DNA from 3 places in the Burkholderia mayonis genome. Region 1 is predicted to be linked to each of the others. Evidence: riboswitches for the same ligand, from Rfam matches in the RefSeq annotation. Region 1 holds a riboswitch; each other region holds the start of a gene.
The links. Region 1 has a riboswitch for thiamine pyrophosphate ahead of WS70_RS25105 (DMT family transporter). Riboswitches for the same ligand answer to the same signal wherever they lie in the genome.

Region 1 (6,176 bases):
GCACGGCGCGTTCGATACGGCGAGAACGAAGTACCCGCCTTCGCGCGCTATGCGCTGCACGCGAGCACGCGTCCGAATGTGTTTCGACAGCCCCTTCTTTTCCGCGACGTACTTCAGATACTCGTTGTAAATTCTTGCCGACGGCCAATGCTCCGACGTCCACTCCGTGAATCGCAGCTTGGGATCGTTCGTCACATCATCGGCATCGATGGTGCTCAATGTGTGCCAGTCGTATCGCATCCGATAAGTATGGCTATCGCCGGGAACGTATCTTTTGTTTAGCGAAATAAGCTGTCCGCATACCGGAAATCGATCCCACTGCCCACCGACAGTCTCGTTCGCCTCGAGCAAAAGATATTCAATCCCCCTTCTCTCGAATTCGAGAGCCATGTTGATTCCCGCTGGGCCGCCGCCAATGATGACGTTAAAAAAATGTTCCATCGTTGCTGTCTCCTCATTCATGCCTTTGAGAATCGAGAGAGGCCTCGATCGACCTTTTTCATTCGGTTTTGCCAAATGCGTCGCGCGGATGCGGAGCGTCGGGCGGCTCCTACATCCTTCGAATGCGCTGAATCCCCAAGACGTTCTCGTCATCGATCGGATCGAGCCCGAGCGATACCGCGTTTATGAATCGCCAACCGATCTTCTCGTCAGTTTTCGGGGCCTCAAACGCGCGTCGAAATTCGATTCGCAAGGTCGGCGGCTGCCTGTAGCTGCACGCTCTCGCAGTTCGGCTTGCGCATCTCGTGGCCATGCCTCGATCGATGCCAGCCACCCCCGGTCGCCGATATGCTCCCGGGTGCCTGCGATTGCTCTCGAACGGTGGTGCGCAATCATCCCGTGGAAAAGACATCGGAAAGGCGCGAATCCGCGGTACGGTCGACGACGGTCAAGCAGCCGTCGACGGCACTCGGACCGGTTCGCGGCTGAAAGTAAATCGTCAGGATCAGCCGGAATATTTTGTCATACCAATATAGCTGAAAGTAACTGAAAGCGCGCTTCGATGGAAACCCGCATTTATGTTGTCGCGCCCTCGGCTTCCGCCATTCACGCACGCGTCGTCCGACCGCGCATCATGGGCCGCCGTCGCACGTCGCGCGAACACTTGCGTCTCAAGCGGGATACGTGAGGCAGGCGGCGCCGACCGCCACCGCCGCGCAGGCGGCGAAGCGCCGCCCGCTCGGCTTCTCGCCGAGCCACGCCCAGCCGATCAACGCCGAAAACACGATGCTCGTCTCCCGCAGCGCGGCGATCGGACCGACCGGACCGCGCGACAGCGCGTCGACGACCGCCGCGTAGCTGACGAGCGAGATCAGCCCGCCCGCCGCGGATTTCAGCATTTCGCCGCGCGTGAAGCCGTCGCTCAAACGGCGGCCGAACAGGAAGAACACAGCCGGCATCGCGATGCCGTAGACGATGAAGATCCACGCGGCGTACGCGAGCGGATCGCCCGCGATGCGCGAGCCGACGCCGTCGACCGTCACGTAGCCGCCGATGAAGAGCGCGGTGACGAGCGCGGCGGCGAACGAGCGCAGATGAATCCGCGACCGGCCGAGCGTGAGGCTCGCGATGCCGCCCGATACGAGCGCGACGCCCGCGAGCGACGCGCCGCCCAGGCGCTGGCCCGCCCATGCGTAGCCGCCCAGCGTGACGAGCAACGGCACCGTGCCGCGGACGACCGGATAGACCTGGCTGAGCGCCGCGCCCTGATACGCGTACGCGAGAAACACGCTGTAGCCGACCTGCAGCGCGGCGGACGCCGTCAGATACGGCCAGCTCGCACGCGCGGGCAGCGGCAGCAGCGCCGCGCAGACGGCGGCGGCGGCGGTCGTCGCGAAGCTCATCATGGTGATGCTCCACAGACGGTCCGCGCCGCTTCTCAGCAGCGCGTTCCACGTCGCGTGCAGGATCGCCGCGAACAGGACGAGCGCGATGACGGACGGCGTCATCGGCGCGCGCCGAGCGGAACGGGAAACACGGGAAACACGGAGAGCGCGGCCGCGGCGCGGCGACCGGCGAGCTTCGGACAAGCCATGGCGGACCTCATTCCTACGCCGGCATTACCCGGATCAGGTTTAGGGGTCGTTCCTTGCGCGGAACCTCTCAGCCGATCGCCCGGCTCCCCCTGATGGCCCGGCTATTATCGATAAGAACCCGGCGGCGGGCAAGCCGATGCGGGCGGTCCGGTCGCCCTATGCGGCACCCTCGGCCGGCGCGACGGAACGGCTGGCCGAAGCGGTTTGCAACGCCCGCTGTCGCGATGCCGGAACGATCCGATGCCGCGATGCGCGGCGCAAGCCGCTCACGATCCACGGTCGACGGGAAATGCGATCGCATCGATCGCGCCGCGCGCTGTCGCGCGTCGGCGGGGGCCGGGCGATGCCGGCATAATGACCGTCGACGCCCCACTTTTCCCGCCCGCGGCCGCCATGACGCTCGCCATCGTCGTCCTGAACCTGATCGGCTTCTTCATCGAGCTCGCCGATCCCGACCGCGTGCTCACGCTGTTCGCGCTGTGGCCGCCGCGGCTCAGCACGGGCGCCGCGGCCGGCGCGCCGGCGTTCCATGTCTGGCAAATCGTCACGTACAGCGCGCTGCATGCGGGGCTGTCGCACCTGATCTTCAACATGCTCGGGCTCGTCATGTTCGGCCGCGACGTCGAGCGCTCGCTCGGCCGCGCGCGGTTCGGCACGCTCTATCTCGCGAGCGTCGTCTGCGGCGCGCTCACGCAGCTCGTCGTCGCCCGTTATACGGCGACGGGCGCCGCGCCGACGATCGGCGCGTCGGCCGGCGTGTTCGGCGTGCTCGCCGCATATGCGCTGCTGTATCCGTCGCGCCGCGTCGTGCTGCTGTTTCCGCCGATTCCGATGCCCGCGTGGGTGTTCGCACTCGTCTACGCGGGCGTCGAGTTGCTGCTCGGCGTCGCCGGCGCGGCCAGCGGCATCGCGCATTTCGCGCATCTGGGCGGGATGTTCGGCGCGCTCGTGCTGATGCTGTTCTGGGCGCGGCCGCGAAGGGAATGGCCGATCGAGTAAGGGGTGGCGACGGGCGGCTTGCCGGCGCGCCGCCCGCGATCGATCGCGCGGCCGGCGGCGCGTGCGCGGCGTTGGCCGCACCGGCGCGGCGCACCCCGGGACGATTGCGGCGACGAGCGCTTCGTCATGCCGTCGACGCTCGCGCCGCGCCCTTTCCGTGTGACATCGCCGCCGCAGATATCCGCCGATCCGATCGGGCGCTCGCCTCGCTTCGCGAACCGTTGCCTCGCGAACCGTTTCGCGCCGCCCGACGCAAGCGATGAGCGCCCCGCCGCCGATACGGCTGCGTCACTGCGGCACCGAATGATCGGCCTTGTCGGCGCCTGTCGGCAGCGTCGGCGGATCGGGATCGTCTTCGCCCCGCTTCGCCGCGCTCCCGCCTTGCTCGCCCGATTTTCCCGTTTCGCCGGTTTCGCCTTCCAGCAGCGGCTCGTCGTTCATCAGTCTCACGAGCATCTCATGATCGACGACCTCGTGCTTCAGCAGATACTGCGCGATCCGTTCGAGCGCGTCGCGCCGCTCCTTCAGCGTTCGCGACACGCGATCGTGCGCTTCGGCGAGGAGCCGCTGAATCTCGTCGTCGATCCGCGTCGCGGTGCTCTCGCTGCAGCGCTCGCCTCCCGGCTGCCAGACGACGGGCAATAGCCCGCGGCTGTCGGCGTCGCCGAACGTCGCGAGGCCGATCCGCTCGCTCATCCCGTAGCGAGCGACCATGTGCCGCGCCATCTCGGTCGCGCGCTCGAGGTCGTTCTCCGCGCCCGTCGACACGTCGCCGAACACGATCTCCTCGGCGACGCGCCCGCCGAGCAGCACGTCGAGCCGGTCGAGCAGCTCGCTCTTCCTGAGCACGTAGCGGTCCTCGGTCGGCACCTGCTGCGTGTAGCCGAGCGCCGCGATTCCGCGCGGGATGATCGACACCTTCTTCACCGGATCGCTGTGCGCGCGGGTCTGCGCGATCAGCGCGTGCCCTGCCTCGTGATGCGCGATCGTGATCTTCTCCTGCTCGCTCATCACGCGGCTCTTGCGCTCCATGCCGGTCATCGCGCGGTCGATCGCCTCGTCGAAGTCCGACATGTCGATCGCCGGCTTGTCATGCTCGGCCGCGTGCAGCGCCGCCTCGTTGACGATGTTCGCGAGATCCGCGCCGACGAAGCCCGGCGTGCGCGACGCGAGCTCGCCGAGATCGACGTCCGGCGCGAGCTTCACCTGCTTCACGTGGACCGACAGGATCTGCCGCCGTCCGGTCACGTCCGGCCGGTCGATCGCGATGTGCCGGTCGAAGCGGCCCGGGCGCAGCAGCGCGGGATCGAGAATCTCCGGACGATTGGTGGCCGCCATGATGATGACGCCCGAATTCGCCTGGAAGCCGTCCATCTCGACGAGCAGCTGGTTGAGCGTCTGCTCGCGCTCGTCGTTGCCCGACGTGAGGCCCGCGCCGCGGACCTTGCCGATCGCGTCGAGCTCGTCGATGAAGATGATGCACGGCGCCTTCTGCTGCGCCTGCTCGAACAGGTCGCGCACGCGCGCCGCGCCGACGCCGACGAACATCTCGACGAACGACGAGCCGCTCGTCGAGAAGAACGGCACGCCCGCCTCGCCCGCCACCGCCTTCGCGAGCAGCGTCTTGCCGGTGCCGGGCGCGCCGACGACCAGCACGCCCTTCGGAATCTTGCCGCCGAGCCGCTGGTAGCGCGCGGGCGCGCGCAGGAACGAGACGATCTGCTGGAGTTCGGCCTTCGCTTCGTCGATGCCGGCGATGTCGTCGAAATCGATGCCGGTCTTCGCTTCCATGTAGACGCGCGGCTTGCTCTTGCCGACGCCCGACCAGTCCTGCAAGCCGCCGCGCGGGCGGCGCAGCATCAGGTTCCAGACGATCGCGAATATCGCGATCGGCACGACCCACGACGCGAGCGTGCCGATCCACGTGTCGTCCTCGGCGCCGCGGTAGCGGGCGCCCGTCGCGGCGAGCGTGTCGATCAGGTGGTCGTCGGTCACGCGCTTCGTCGTGAAGCGCCACGGCGCGCCCGCGCGCTTGACCGCCTCGGCGTCCGACGCCGGCAGCGCGGCCGCCGCCGCGCTGCTGCGCAGCACACCGGTGATCCGCGTCGGGCTGATTTCGAGATCGTCGACCTGCGCGGCCGCCACGAGCTTGCGGAAGTCGCTGTACGCGATCGGTGTCGCGGGCGCGGACAGCGTCGCGAGCTGCAGCGCGAGCAGCACCATGAACACCAGCACGACGACGAAGCCCAAGTATCCGGTTTCGCTCTTCATCGGGATTCCTCGGCGTGCGGTGGGCGATACGGGGGATCGGGAACGGCGGACGCGCTACGTGGCGTCGCGCATCCAATGCGCGCGCAGCACGTCCTCACCTTCACGATAGTCGATTGCGAGGTCGCCGCGATGCGCGTGCACGAGCGCCTCGCTCAGCCGGTGAACGAGATGCGAGCCCGCCGTGCGGACGACCGCGCGCGCCGGCAGCGCGTCGATCGACAGGATGCGTTCGAGCGGACGATCGTTGCGCTCGTCGCCCGCCCGATGGCGCAGCAGCGCGACGATGTCGTCGCGATGGCGTGCGAAATAGCCGCCTTCGAGCACGAGTTCGCCCGCCGGCGCGTGCTCGCGGATCCGCCGGCACGCGGGGCACGCGATCTGCGCGAGCGCGCCCGCCGCCGCATGCCAGGTCCAGCGGCCGTCGTCGTACAGCGCGCCGCATTCGCTGCAGCCCATCCCGCTCTTCAGGCGCGCCGGCGCGCCGTAGCTGTCCATCGCATGCGCGCGCGGCTCGTGATCGCGGTGCAGCTTCATCGCCGCATAGAGTTCGTTCGATCCGTAGATCATCGTCTTTCCTTGTCGATATGTCGGACGTTTCGCGCGCGGCGCCGGGCGGTCGGCGGCGGCATGCGCGGGCGTCGTCGAAATCGTCGGAATCGTCGGAATAGCGGCGCGCGGCATGCGCGCAGGCGCGCGATGTATCTCAGCGAGCATCGGCGATCGCCCGTGCCCGCGATTGACGCCGATCAACGGTCGGTGAAATCGTGCCGCTTCGCGCGCATCGATTGGTACGTATTCGTGGTCAATGCGTAAGGCACACGTGCGGTCCGCTCGGTTCCTGGCGTCGCGCGCGCAAATTGTCTTTCCACT
Region 2 (6,176 bases), on a different replicon from region 1:
AGCATTATGCATTAAGGAATGGAAAACGAATGCCGGCTTGAATCGAACGCACGCTCGGTGACGTTTCGGCGCGACATTTCATTCGCGGCAAAACAGTATTTTCGTTTTCGGACATTCGGGATAAAAGCGCGAAACCGCATGCGCCGCGTGCAGGCAAGCGGGAACGCGCCGCCCCGCCCGCGCGGCTTCGCGCGATTCCGTCACGATCCGCCGAACCAGTTGTATCCCTGGTCGACCCAATATCCGCCCGGATACGTATTGGTCACGAATATCTCCATGATGTGCTTCGGATTCTTGTAGCCGAGCTTCGTCGGCATCCGCAGCTTCATCGGAAAACCGTATTCGGGCGGCAAGCGCTTGCCGTCGTATTCGAACGTCAGCAGCGTTTGCGGATGCAGCGCGGTCGGCATGTCGATGCTCTCGTAATAGTCGTCCGCGCATTTGAAGCCGACGTATTGCGCGGTCGTGTCCGCGCCGACGCGACGCAGGAATTCGCGAAACGGCGTGCCGCCCCAGCGCCCGATCGCGCTCCAGCCTTCGACGCAGATGTGCCGCGTGATCTGCTCCGCGTGCGGCAGCGCGTACAGCTCCGGCAGCGTCCAGCTGCGCTTGCCGGTGACGAGGCCCGACACGACGAGCCGGTAGTCGTCGGCGTCGACATGCGGCACGTCGTCGATGCCATAGAACGCGTTGAACGGGAACGGGCGCGTGAGGTCGGCTTCCGTATACGTCGGCGCGAGCCGCGTCGGGCCGAACAGCCACGCCTGCACGCGATCGTTCGCGCGCGACACCTTCTCGAGGAAGTCGTCGACCGACGCGTCGTCGCGCAGCGTGCAGCCCGTCAGCATCGCGAGGCCGCCGAGCGTCAGCACGCGCTTGCCGAACAGACGCCGCGACGGCAGCGCGAGCGCCTTGCGCACGTCGATCAGCAGCGATGCGCGGTCGATCCTCGCATTGTCGCCCATAGGCTTTTTCTCGTCGTTTTCGGACATGATGAAAGACTCCTTTTAGTGTCCGCGCAGCATCGCGAGCAGCGAGCGCGGAACGAGCGCCGCCATCGCGACGTGCACGACGAAGAACGCGACGAGAAACGCCATCGCCCAGAAATGCACGACGCGCGCGTTGTCGTAGCCGCCGAGCAGTTCGCGCAACAGCGGGAACTGCACCGATTTCCAGATCACGAGCCCGGACAGCGCGAGCAGCACGAGATCGGCGATCGCCGCGACGTACGCCGCGCGCTGGACCGCGTTGTAGACGGACAGATCGTCGTGCGACAGCCGGCCGCGCAGCGCGTCGCGCAGATCGCGCGCAATGCCCTTCGCGCTCAGCGGCAGGAACTTGCGCCCGAAGCGTCCGGTCGCGACGCTCATCGTCAAATAGAACACGCCATTGAAGAACAGCAGCCACATCGCGGCGAAATGCCATTGCAGCGCGCCGCCGAGCCAGCCGCCCAGCGTGATGCCGCGCGGGAACGTGAAGCCCGCGTAGATCGGCGACGCGTCGTAGATCCGCCAGCCCGACAGCGCCATCGTCACGGCGGCGATCGCGTTGAGCCAGTGGCTCGCGCGCACCCATGACGGATGGATCGGCCTGCGCGGCCGGATCGCGGTCGTCGTTGCGTCGGTCGTTGCGTTGTCGGCTGCGTTGTCGGCTGCGTTGTCGGCTGCGTTGGTCGCCACGCTGATCGTTCCGTCGATCGGCGCGTTCATCGGCGCGTTCATCGGCGTATTCGTCGACGCGCTGGCCGCGACCTTCGTCGCCGCGTTTATCGTCGTCGTTGCATTCATGGACGAAGCCCTCCTTCCTTGATCGAATGCGAGCGCAAGCCGCTCAATCGCATAGCGGCAGATCGAGCGCCTGCAGCACGTCGCCCGTCGCCGGGTCCTCGACGAACGCCGCGATGCCGTAGCGCGCCGCGTCCTGTGCGCGCAGGCCCGCCGGCAACGGCAGCCGGCGCTGCACGTCGAGCGACGCGGCCGTGCGTCCCTCGGACGCGAGCGGCCCGATCCACTGGCGCACGACGCGCTCGTGATGCAGCGTCGCGCCGCGGTTCTCGCCCGCACGCACCTGCGACTCGATGCCGTTCTCGTACAGCGCCAGATACGCATCGACCGCACGCGGCGCACCGGCGCGCAGCGTCACGGACAGATCGACGTCGAGCGCGTCCGCGCGCCGCGCGGCGGACAGCGCGATGCCGACGCGCGCGGGCTCGGCGGCCGTCGCGATGACACGCCGCTCGAACGCGTCCGCATCGCGCCAGCCGCGCAGCTCGCGCCCGGCGACGGCGACCTCCGGCGTATAGACGAAGCTGCCGCCGCCGCGCGACGCGAGCGCGCGCTGCCGTTCGGTGAAGCGATGCTGCGCAAAGCGATCGGTCCAGCCGAGGCCGTCCCAATAATCGACGTGCAGCGCGAGCGGCACGACGCGCGGCGCGGCGCGATGCGCGGCGAGCCGGGCGAGCCAGTCGTCGGCGGGCGGACAACTGCTGCAGCCTTCGCTCGTGTAGAGCTCGACGAGCGCCTGCCGACCGTCGGGACTGCGCGCGGCGCACGCGCCGAGCGCGGCCGCCTGCGCGACGCACGCCGCGCCGAGCGCGAGCGTCGCCGCGACGGCGCGCATCGAAGCGGAAAATGAAATCGACATATCGAAACTCGTCGGTCAGTGCCGGACGCGGACGCTGCGCACACCGGCATGCGTGTCGTGATCCGGCTTTTCTCGACGCCCGGCATCGCGAGAAAAAAGACCGCCCGAACAGCAAATGGACGGCCGAGCCGGATCATGCCGTGAAATCCGCCGGGAACGGCGCCGCTCAGTTCGACATCGGGCCCGTCTTGTCGGACGACATCGGCTTTTTCATCGCGTCCTTCGACATAGGGTCCTTCTTCATGCCGCCCTTCGCCATGTGATCTTGCTTCTTGCCCATCTGGTCCTTCGACATCGCATCCTTCGACATCGCGTCCTTCGACATCGCGTCCTTCGACATCGCCATGCCGTCCTTCGACATCGCGTCCTTCGACATCGCATCGTTCTGCGCATGCGCGAACGGCACGGCGAACGCGAAACCGGCGACACACGCGACAACAATCAGATTCCTTTTCATGGGATAGCTCCATCGTTATTGGTTGAGGAGCCGAATAGTCGGGACGCGGCGGCGGATATGACAGCGGCGCGCAAAAATTTCTCCGGGACCGACGATTGAGCCGGCGCGCGGTCGATCGCGCGGCGCACAAACGCGCCGCCGCGCCCTGCCGCGCCGGTTCGACGCGCAAGACGACGCGCCGCCCGCGCGCCTCGAACGCGTACGCGGCGGCGCCGCCCGAGCCGCCCCAGCCGCGGCGCAGCATGCGCTGCCAAACGCGCGTTCGCACGCCATCGATCTGTCCCCTGTTGAAACCGCAGCCGACCCGGTGTATCTTTTGCGCTTGCTAACGCGGGGGTCCTGCAATGCGCTCGATCAAGCGATCGTGCGGCGCGGGTGAGAAATACCCTTTGAACCTGATCTGGATAATGCCAGCGCAGGGAAGCGTCAGGATTTCGCCGCTGTTCCACGTCTGAATCCCGTCGCGTCGCGAATCTCGTCTCCTGCTTAGCGCCCCACCACAGGAGATCGCATGAACGCCAATCCCAAGTTCCTGTCGGCCGACGCCCGCGTCGACGCCGCCGCCGTCGCCCCGCTGCCGAACTCGCGCAAGGTCTACGTGACGGGCTCGCAACCTGACATTCGCGTGCCGATGCGCGAAATCACGCAATCCGACACGCCGACGAGCTTCGGCGGCGAAATGAATCCGCCGATCTACGTCTACGACACGTCGGGCCCGTACACGGACCCGGACGTCAAGATCGACATCCGCTCGGGCCTGCCCGCGCTGCGCCAGCGCTGGATCGACGCGCGCGGCGACACCGAAACGCTGACGGGCCTCACGAGCGAGTACGGCCGCGAGCGCGCGGCGGACCCGGCGACGGCCGAGCTGCGCTTCCCCGACCTGCACCGCCACCCGCGCCGCGCGCGAGCGGGCAAGAACGTCACGCAGATGCACTACGCACGCGCGGGGCTCATCACGCCCGAGATGGAATACATCGCGATCCGCGAGAACCAGCGCCGCGCCGAATATCTGGAAAGCCTGAAGGCGAGCGGCCCGAACGGCGCGAAGCTCGCCGCGATGATGGGCCGCCAGCACGTCGGCCAGGCGTTCGGCGCCGCCGCGTTCGGGGCGAACGCACTCGCGGAGATCACGCCCGAGTTCGTTCGCGAAGAAGTCGCGCGCGGCCGCGCGATCATCCCGGCGAACATCAACCACCCGGAAACCGAGCCGATGATCATCGGCCGCAACTTTCTCGTGAAGATCAACGCGAACATCGGCAACTCGGCCGTCACGTCGTCGATCGGCGAGGAAGTCGACAAGATGACGTGGGCGATCCGCTGGGGCGGCGACACGGTGATGGACCTGTCGACGGGCAAGCACATCCATGAAACGCGCGAGTGGATCATCCGCAACAGCCCGGTGCCGATCGGCACGGTGCCGATCTACCAGGCGCTCGAAAAGGTCAACGGCCGCGCCGAGGACCTGACCTGGGAAATCTTCCGCGACACGCTGATCGAACAGGCCGAGCAAGGCGTCGACTACTTCACGATCCACGCGGGCGTGCGTCTGCAATACGTGCCGCTCACCGCGAACCGGATGACGGGCATCGTGTCGCGCGGCGGCTCGATCATGGCGAAGTGGTGTCTCGCGCATCACAAGGAAAGCTTCCTGTACGAACACTTCGAGGACATCTGCGAGATCATGAAGGCGTACGACGTGAGCTTCTCGCTCGGCGACGGCCTGCGCCCCGGCTCGATCTACGACGCGAACGACGAAGCGCAGTTGGGCGAGCTGAAGACGCTCGGCGAGCTCACGCAGATCGCGTGGAAGCACGACGTGCAGGTGATGATCGAAGGTCCGGGCCACGTGCCGATGCAGTTGATCAAGGAGAACATGGACCTGCAGCTCGACTGGTGCAAGGAAGCGCCGTTCTACACGCTCGGGCCGCTCACGACCGACATCGCGCCGGGCTACGACCACATCACGTCGGGCATCGGCGCGGCGATGATCGGCTGGTTCGGCACCGCGATGCTGTGCTACGTGACGCCGAAGGAGCACCTCGGCCTGCCGAACAAGGACGACGTGAAGGAAGGCATCATCACGTACAAGCTCGCCGCGCACGCCGCCGACCTCGCGAAAGGCCACCCGGGCGCGCAGGTGCGCGACAACGCGCTGTCGAAGGCGCGCTTCGAGTTCCGCTGGGAAGACCAGTTCAACCTCGGCCTCGATCCGGACAAGGCGCGCGAATTCCACGACGAGACGCTGCCGAAGGATTCGGCGAAGGTCGCGCATTTCTGCTCGATGTGCGGCCCGCACTTCTGCTCGATGAAGATCACGCAGGACGTGCGCGAGTTTGCGGCGCAGCAGGGCATGTCGGAAACCGATGCGCTGAGGAAAGGCATGGAAGTGAAGGCGGTCGAGTTCGTGAAGAGCGGCTCGGAGATCTACCATCGCCAGTAATGCGGCGCGCGCCGCGGCAGTGCCCCGAAAGCCCGCCTCGCGCGGGCTTTTTCACGTATGCGTCACGGCGCGCCGGGCGCGAAACAAATGATTACGAAAGCGATAGGGCTCTAACAAGTCCTTACAGCGCAAAACGTATCGCCCGCGTAGATTTTTGAGTGTGGGCTGCGTTCCAGAACGCGCCTACGCATCTCTTTCATCCGAGGATTGAACAATGAAATCGATTCGGCGTATTGGGGTATGCGCAATGCTCATCGCAACGGTAGCGAGTCTGTCGGCATGCGATACGATGACTCGCCAGCAACGGAACGCAGCAATCGGCGCGGGCATCGGCGGTGTCGCCGGCGCGGCGATCGGCGGCAACGCCCTGTCGACGATCGGCGGCGCCGCCGCAGGCGGCCTCGTAGGCAGCCAAGTCGGCAAGTAAGCCCGCGAATCGGGCGCGCCGCTCAAGCGGCCGCGTCCTTGCATGCGGGCGATGCCCGCCGCGTTCGTCGTGGCGGGCATCGCCCGGCCGTTTCGCGAAACCGTGCGAGCATGGCGATTCGTGCGACGATTGCGCCGCGGCCAGCGGCGGAAATGATCCGTTACCGTTTCACACAGCGTTTCACACGAGAGCGGTCTAAGCTCGCA
Region 3 (6,176 bases), on a different replicon from region 1:
CGCCGGGCGCCGCGAGCGTGCGCGCGCCGCGCTGATCTCCGAGCCCGCGCCCGTGATCGGCGCGACGCGAGAATGTGCGCCGCTCACGCGGCGACCCTCGCTTCATCGCGGCGCACGTCGAGCGTCTGCTCATGGAACGATGCGACCGATTCGCGGTGCGCGATGCTGACGATCGCCGCCTTCGGCAGCCGCTCGTCGAAGAGCCGGTAGAGGCGCGCTTCGTTGTCGGCGTCGAGCGCGCTCGTCGCTTCGTCGAGGAACAGATAGTCGGGCTTGTGCAGCAGCACGCGTGCGCCCGCGAGACGCTGCTGCTCGCCGGGCGACAGGATGCGCGTCCAGTGGCCGGTCTCGCCGAGCCGCTCGGCGTAGTCGCCGAGGCCGCATGCGCGCAGCGCGTCGCGGCATGCGTCGTCGCTGAACGTGTCGACGGCCGACGGATACGCGAGCGCCGCCTTCAGCGCGCCGATCGGCAGGTAGCTCTGCTGCGGGACGAACATCATCCGCGCGTCGACGGGCGCATCGATCGCGCCGTCGCCGAACGGCCAGAGGCCCGCGAGCGCACGCATCAGCGTGCTCTTGCCGGAGCCGGACGGCCCGCGTACGAGCCAGCGCGAGCCGGGCTGGATCGCGACGTCGCCAATCGACGCGAGCGCCGCGCCATTCGGCAGCGCGAGCTTTAGGCCCGACGTCGTGATTTCGGCCGTGTCGACGTAATGCAGGTTGATGCCGCCGTGCTCGGTCGCGGGCGACATCGCTTCCTTCAGGTGCGACGCGCCCATCACACGCTTGAATTCGCGCAGACGGTTGACGGTCGCGCGCCACTCGGCGAGCGTGCCGTAACTGTTGATGAACCACGAGAACGAGTCGCTGACGGTGCTGAACGCACGGCTGATCTGCATCAGCACGCCGAACGTGAACGCGCCTGCGAAGTAGCGGGGCGCGGCGACCGCGATCGGAAAGAGGCTCGCGAGCTGCGCGTAGAAGTTCAGCACGAACGTGAGGCGCTTCGTGTAGCGCATCACGCGCCACCAGTTCTCGCGGATCCGCTGGAACAGGTTCTGCTCGTGTGCGGTCTCGACGGGCTCGCCGCTGTAGAACGCGATCTGCTCAGCGTTCTCACGGATGCGGATCAGGCTGAAGCGGAAGTCCGCCTCGACGCGCTGCTGCTGGTAGTTGATCGACACGAGCGGATGGCCGAAGCGGTGCATCACGTACGAACCGGCGATCGCGTAGATCATCGCGACCCACACCATGTAGCCGGGGATCGTGATCGCGTGGCCGCTGAGCGTGATTGTCGCCGCGCCGGCGATCGACCAGAGGATCGTCGCGAACGAGATCAGCGTGACGACCGTCGACAGCAGGTCGAGCGACAGCGACAGCGTCGTCGACGCGAGCGACTGCAGGTCGTCTGCGATCCGCTGGTCGGGGTTGTCGGCGAGCCGGTCGCGCTCGATCCGGTAGAAGTTGCGGTCGCCGAGCCATTCGTGCAGGAAGCGCGTCGTCAGCCACTGGCGCCAGCGGAAGCCGAGCATCTGCCGCAAGTAGAGACCGTACACCGCGAGGATGATGAACGCGAACGCGAGCACCGCGAACGTGATCAGCAGGCTCGGGAAGTCGCGCACGTCCTTCGATTGCAGCGCGTTGTAGAACGACGCGCTCCACGAGTTGATCCGCACGTTGATCCACACGAGCGTCAGATTGATCGCGACGATCGTGACGAGCAGTCCCCACGCGACCTTCCACTCTTCGGAGACCCAATAGGGCTTGATGAGGCTCCACGTGGATATCGGAGACGGATGTCGCGACGGATCGTCCGGAATGGGGGCGAGGGCTTGCATCGATTGAGTCATGAGCTTCCTGATGTGAGGCCGGCGACGCCGGGCGGACGGCCGCGCCGCGCCCGGCGCGCCCGTTCGGCGCCGCCGCGCGGCGAGCGTGCCGCGGATTCTGGCGAGCATGTCTTAAACGACGCTTAACGCCGGGAGCGACATCGGCACGCCGCCGCCGCGATGTCGCTCGCGCGCCGTGCCCTGCGGGCATTGTGCCAGCGCCGCGGTGCGGCAGGCGAATTTGCCGCATTCCGAGGTTTGCTGCCGTTTCCGCTTTTATGGTCTAATGGCCGTCGACGAAACAGGGGTGCTTCGCGCGCCTCGGCCCTGCCGGTCGGCACGGCCGGATGCGCGGCGAGGCTGAGAGAGACCCTTCGCACCCGATCCGGGTAATACCGGCGCGGGAAGTTTCCGATCCCGCCGGGCCGCGCCCGCCGCCGTCGCTTTGTCGAGCTGCGCGTCGCATGGTTCTGGCCGGCCTCAGTCGCCGGTTTCGTCCTTTTGGGTGCGCATCTTCGCGCGTGACGGAAGGTATCGATGACCGTGCAATCTTCAGTTCTTTTGCTTCGCTGCGAGCCGTCGGCCGCGGCGGCTTCCCCGGCCCGCCTTTCGGGCCGTCTCTCGGTGACGAACACGACGGGCGGATGCGATGAACCTGCACGCGTCTGAACCCGATTTCGCGGTGCTGGGCGGCGGCCTCGTCGGCCGTCTGATCGCGTGGCGCCTCGCGGGCGCGGGGCACCGCGTCGCGCTCTACGAGCGCGGCGATGCGGCGGGCTCGGGTTCCGCCGCATGGGTCGCGGCGGCGATGCTCGCGCCGCTCGCCGAAGCGGCGAGCGCCGAGCGCTTCATCTCCGATCTCGGCGTCGCATCGCTCGACCTCTGGCCGCGCTGGCTTGCCGAGCTGCCCGAGCCCGTGTTCTTCCAGCGCAACGGCACGCTCGTCGTCTGGCATCACGCGGACCGCGCGGAAGCGCCGCTCTTTGAGCGCCGCGTGCGCGCGAACGCGAGCGCCGAGCTGCTCGACGGTGGCCTCGTCGCGCTCGCGGGCGCACAGGTCGACGCGGCCGAGCCGGCGCTCGCCGGGCGCTTCGCGCACGGCCTCCTGCTGCCGCGCGAAGGCCAGCTCGACAACCGCCAGGTGCTGCGCGCGCTCGCTGCGGGCCTCGCCGAGCGCGGCGTCGACGCGCACTGGAACACCGCAATCGAGCCGCAGGCGGCGCCCGTCGCGCGCATCACGATCGATTGCCGCGGGCTCGGCGCGAAGGCGCAGATGCCGACGCTGCGCGGGATCCGCGGCGAGGTCGTGCGCGTGCACGCGCCGGGCATCGGCCTCACGCGCCCCGTGCGGCTTCTGCATCCGCGCTATCCGCTCTACGTCGCGCCGAAAGAGAACGATCTCTACGTGATCGGCGCGACCGAGATCGAGGGCGAGGACATGTCGCCCGTCAGCGTGCGCTCGGCGCTCGAGCTGCTGAGCGCCGCGTTCTCGGTGCATCCGGCGTTCGGCGAGGCGCGCATTCTCGAGCTGAATTCGCAATGCCGGCCGACGCTGCCCAACCATCGCCCGGCGCTCGTCTGGGATGGTGGTGCGACGCTCGCGGTCAACGGCCTGTACCGGCACGGCTTCATGATCGCGCCGGAAGTCGCCGACACCGCGGTCCGCTTCGCACGGGCGCTTGTCGAGCGTACGGTGAAGGATGCCGACACGTTCGCCGCGTGGCGCCACGACGCGCGCTGGCCGGCGCTGCTGCAGCAAGGCGCGGCGCACGCGCCCGCGTGAGCGCGGCCCGCCGATCCGATCAATCGATATCGACAGCATCATGGACATCCAGATCAATCAACAGACGCTCTCGCTGCCCGACGGCGCGACGGTCGCCGACGCGCTCGCCGCATACGGCGTGCAGCCGCCGTTCGCGGTCGCGATCAACGGCGCGTTCGTCGCGCGCACGCAGCACGCGGCACGCGCACTCGCCGCGGGCGACAAGCTCGACATCGTGCATCCGGTCGCAGGCGGCTGACGCGTTGGCGCGCCAGCTTCGTCCCTGCACCCGCCCCCACAGGATCTTCCGATGACGCCTCTTTCTTCCGCCGACACGCTCACGCTGCACGGCACAACCTTCGCGAGCCGCGTGCTGCTCGGCACGTCGCGCTATCCGTCTCTGCAGTCGCTGTCCGATTCGATCGCCGCCGCGCGGCCGGGCATGGTGACGGTCGCGCTGCGGCGCCAGATGAACGCCGGTGCGGCCGAGGCCGGCTTCTTCGATCTGCTCAAGCGCCACAACGTGCCGCTGTTGCCGAACACGGCGGGCTGCCAGACAGTCGCCGAGGCGGTGACGACCGCGCAGATGGCGCGCGAAGTGTTCGAAACCGACTGGATCAAGCTCGAGCTGATCGGCGACGATTACACGCTGCAGCCGGACCCGGTCGGTCTCATCGAGGCGGCGACGCTGCTCGTGAAGGACGGCTTCAAGGTGCTGCCGTACTGCACCGAGGATCTCGTGATCGGCCGGCGCCTGCTCGATGCGGGCTGCGAGGCGCTGATGCCGTGGGGCGCGCCGATCGGCACCGGTAAGGGCGTCGTGAACCCGTACGGGCTGCGCGTGCTGCGCGAGCGGCTGCCGGACGTGCCGCTCATCGTCGACGCGGGGCTCGGCGTGCCGTCGCACGCGTGCCAGGTGATGGAGTGGGGCTTCGACGGCGTGCTGCTCAACACCGCCGTGTCGCAGGCGACGCATCCGGAGATCATGGCGCGCGCGTTCGCACAGGGCGTCGAGGCGGGGCGCGCCGCGTACCTGGCCGGGCCGATGGACGCGCGCGAGACCGCGCACGCGAGCACGCCCGTCGTCGGGATGCCGTTCTGGCACCAGGACGGGAGCCACGCATGAGCGCCGCGCTGCCCGACGCGTTCTGGCCGCCCGCCGACGAGCTTACCGAGGCCGCCGAGCGGATTCGCGCGACGCTCGGCGTGTGGCCGCAGCCCGCGGCGCGCTCGCGGATCTGCCTTGCGCCGCCCGAGCATCCGCGCGCGGGCGACCTGTGGGTCGCGACCGCAGGCGACGCCGATGCCGACGCCGCCCATCTCGCGCGGCTGACTACGGCGGGCGCGCAGGCGATCGTCATCGACGACACGTTGGCGACGCTGTACGCCGGCGCGGCGCGCCATGCGCTCGCCGCGCGCGCGCCGCTCGCCGAAGACTGGATCGCCGCGCTCGCCGCGTTCCTCGATTGCGGCTTTCCGGCGCCCGATGCGCTCGTGCTCGCGCTCGCGTGGCGCGACGGCGACGAGGCGCGCGGCGACGATTCCTGGCCCGTCGATCCGGCGCGCTTTCCGCGCGCGCTCGATGTGGCCGCGTCACCGGAGTCCGCGTTCCCGGCGTGCCCGCACCGGCTCGGCCTGTATCCGGTGCTGCCGAGCGCCGAATGGGTCGAGCGGGTGCTCGACTGCGGCGTGAAGACTGTGCAACTGCGCGTGAAGGATGCGTCGCCCGACGCGCTGCGCGCCCAGATCGGGCGGGCCGTCGCCGCGGGCCGCCGTCATCCGGACGCGCGCGTGTTCATCAACGATCACTGGCGGCTCGCGCTCGACGCGGGCGCGTACGGCATCCACCTCGGCCAGGAAGATCTCGAGACAGCCGATCTCGCGGCGATCGCGCAGGCCGGCGTGCGGCTCGGGCTGTCGAGCCACGGGTATTACGAAATGCTCGTCGCGCTGCAGGTGAAGCCGAGCTACCTCGCGCTCGGCCCGGTGTTCGCGACCACGACGAAGGCGGTCGCCGCGCCGCCGCAGGGCCTGGCGCGGCTCGCGCGCTATGCGCGCTTCGCGGGGCCGCAGGCGCCGCTCGTCGCGATCGGCGGCATCACCGTCGACACGCTCGGCGCCGTGCTGGCGGCGGGCGTCGGCAGCGCGGCCGTCGTCAGCGCGGTCACGGCCGCAGCCGATTACCGAGCGGCGATTATTGCGATGCAGCAAATATTCGGACGATAATTTGACAATCTCTGACTGGAACGCCTGAGAGGCCTTCACGACATCATTCGAATGCAGGCCCTATAATTCGGCGTTCTGCGTATAAGGATTGTCAGCTCCGTGAGCTCCTCCTCCGAGTCCCTGCTAGCGCTTCACGACGTCGATTTCGGCTACGGCGAGCGCCTCGTCCTGTCGAATCTGAACATGCGCTTCGCGCGCGGCCAGGTGGTCGCGGTGATGGGCGGTTCCGGCTGCGGCAAGACCACCGTGCTGCGCCTGATCGGCGGCCTCGTGCGTGCGCGCCGCGGCCAGGTGCTGTTCGACGGCGCCGACGTCGGCGCGCAGACGCGCGACGGCCTGTACGCGCTGCGCCGAAAGAT

Region 2: linked by a shared signal. The riboswitch ahead of thiC (phosphomethylpyrimidine synthase ThiC) and the one ahead of WS70_RS25105 (DMT family transporter) in region 1 are both predicted to bind thiamine pyrophosphate.
Region 3: linked by a shared signal. The riboswitch ahead of WS70_RS02065 (FAD-dependent oxidoreductase) and the one ahead of WS70_RS25105 (DMT family transporter) in region 1 are both predicted to bind thiamine pyrophosphate.

What each region holds. Positions count from the first base shown of each region.
Region 1 is NZ_CP013387.1:1,462,678-1,468,853, forward strand. Features, by position in the region: gene WS70_RS25095 (NAD(P)-binding domain-containing protein) at 1-441, opposite strand, end outside; gene WS70_RS25105 (DMT family transporter) at 1,113-1,949, opposite strand; TPP riboswitch at 2,030-2,136, opposite strand; gene WS70_RS25115 (rhomboid family intramembrane serine protease) at 2,430-3,035, shown strand; gene ftsH (ATP-dependent zinc metalloprotease FtsH) at 3,324-5,306, opposite strand; gene WS70_RS25125 (BCAM0308 family protein) at 5,361-5,873, opposite strand.
Region 2 is NZ_CP013386.1:2,546,251-2,552,426, forward strand. Features, by position in the region: gene WS70_RS12270 (molybdopterin-dependent oxidoreductase) at 201-992, opposite strand; partial or broken gene WS70_RS12275 (cytochrome b/b6 domain-containing protein) at 1,008-1,625, opposite strand; gene WS70_RS12280 (DUF1223 domain-containing protein) at 1,831-2,643, opposite strand; gene WS70_RS12285 (pentapeptide MXKDX repeat protein) at 2,810-3,100, opposite strand; TPP riboswitch at 3,423-3,540, shown strand; gene thiC (phosphomethylpyrimidine synthase ThiC) at 3,612-5,543, shown strand; gene WS70_RS12295 (glycine zipper 2TM domain-containing protein) at 5,758-5,970, shown strand.
Region 3 is NZ_CP013386.1:404,286-410,461, forward strand. Features, by position in the region: gene WS70_RS02060 (ABC transporter ATP-binding protein/permease) at 84-1,850, opposite strand; TPP riboswitch at 2,123-2,253, shown strand; gene WS70_RS02065 (FAD-dependent oxidoreductase) at 2,479-3,612, shown strand; gene thiS (sulfur carrier protein ThiS) at 3,653-3,850, shown strand; gene WS70_RS02075 (thiazole synthase) at 3,902-4,717, shown strand; gene thiE (thiamine phosphate synthase) at 4,714-5,817, shown strand; gene WS70_RS02085 (ABC transporter ATP-binding protein) at 5,917-6,176, shown strand, end outside.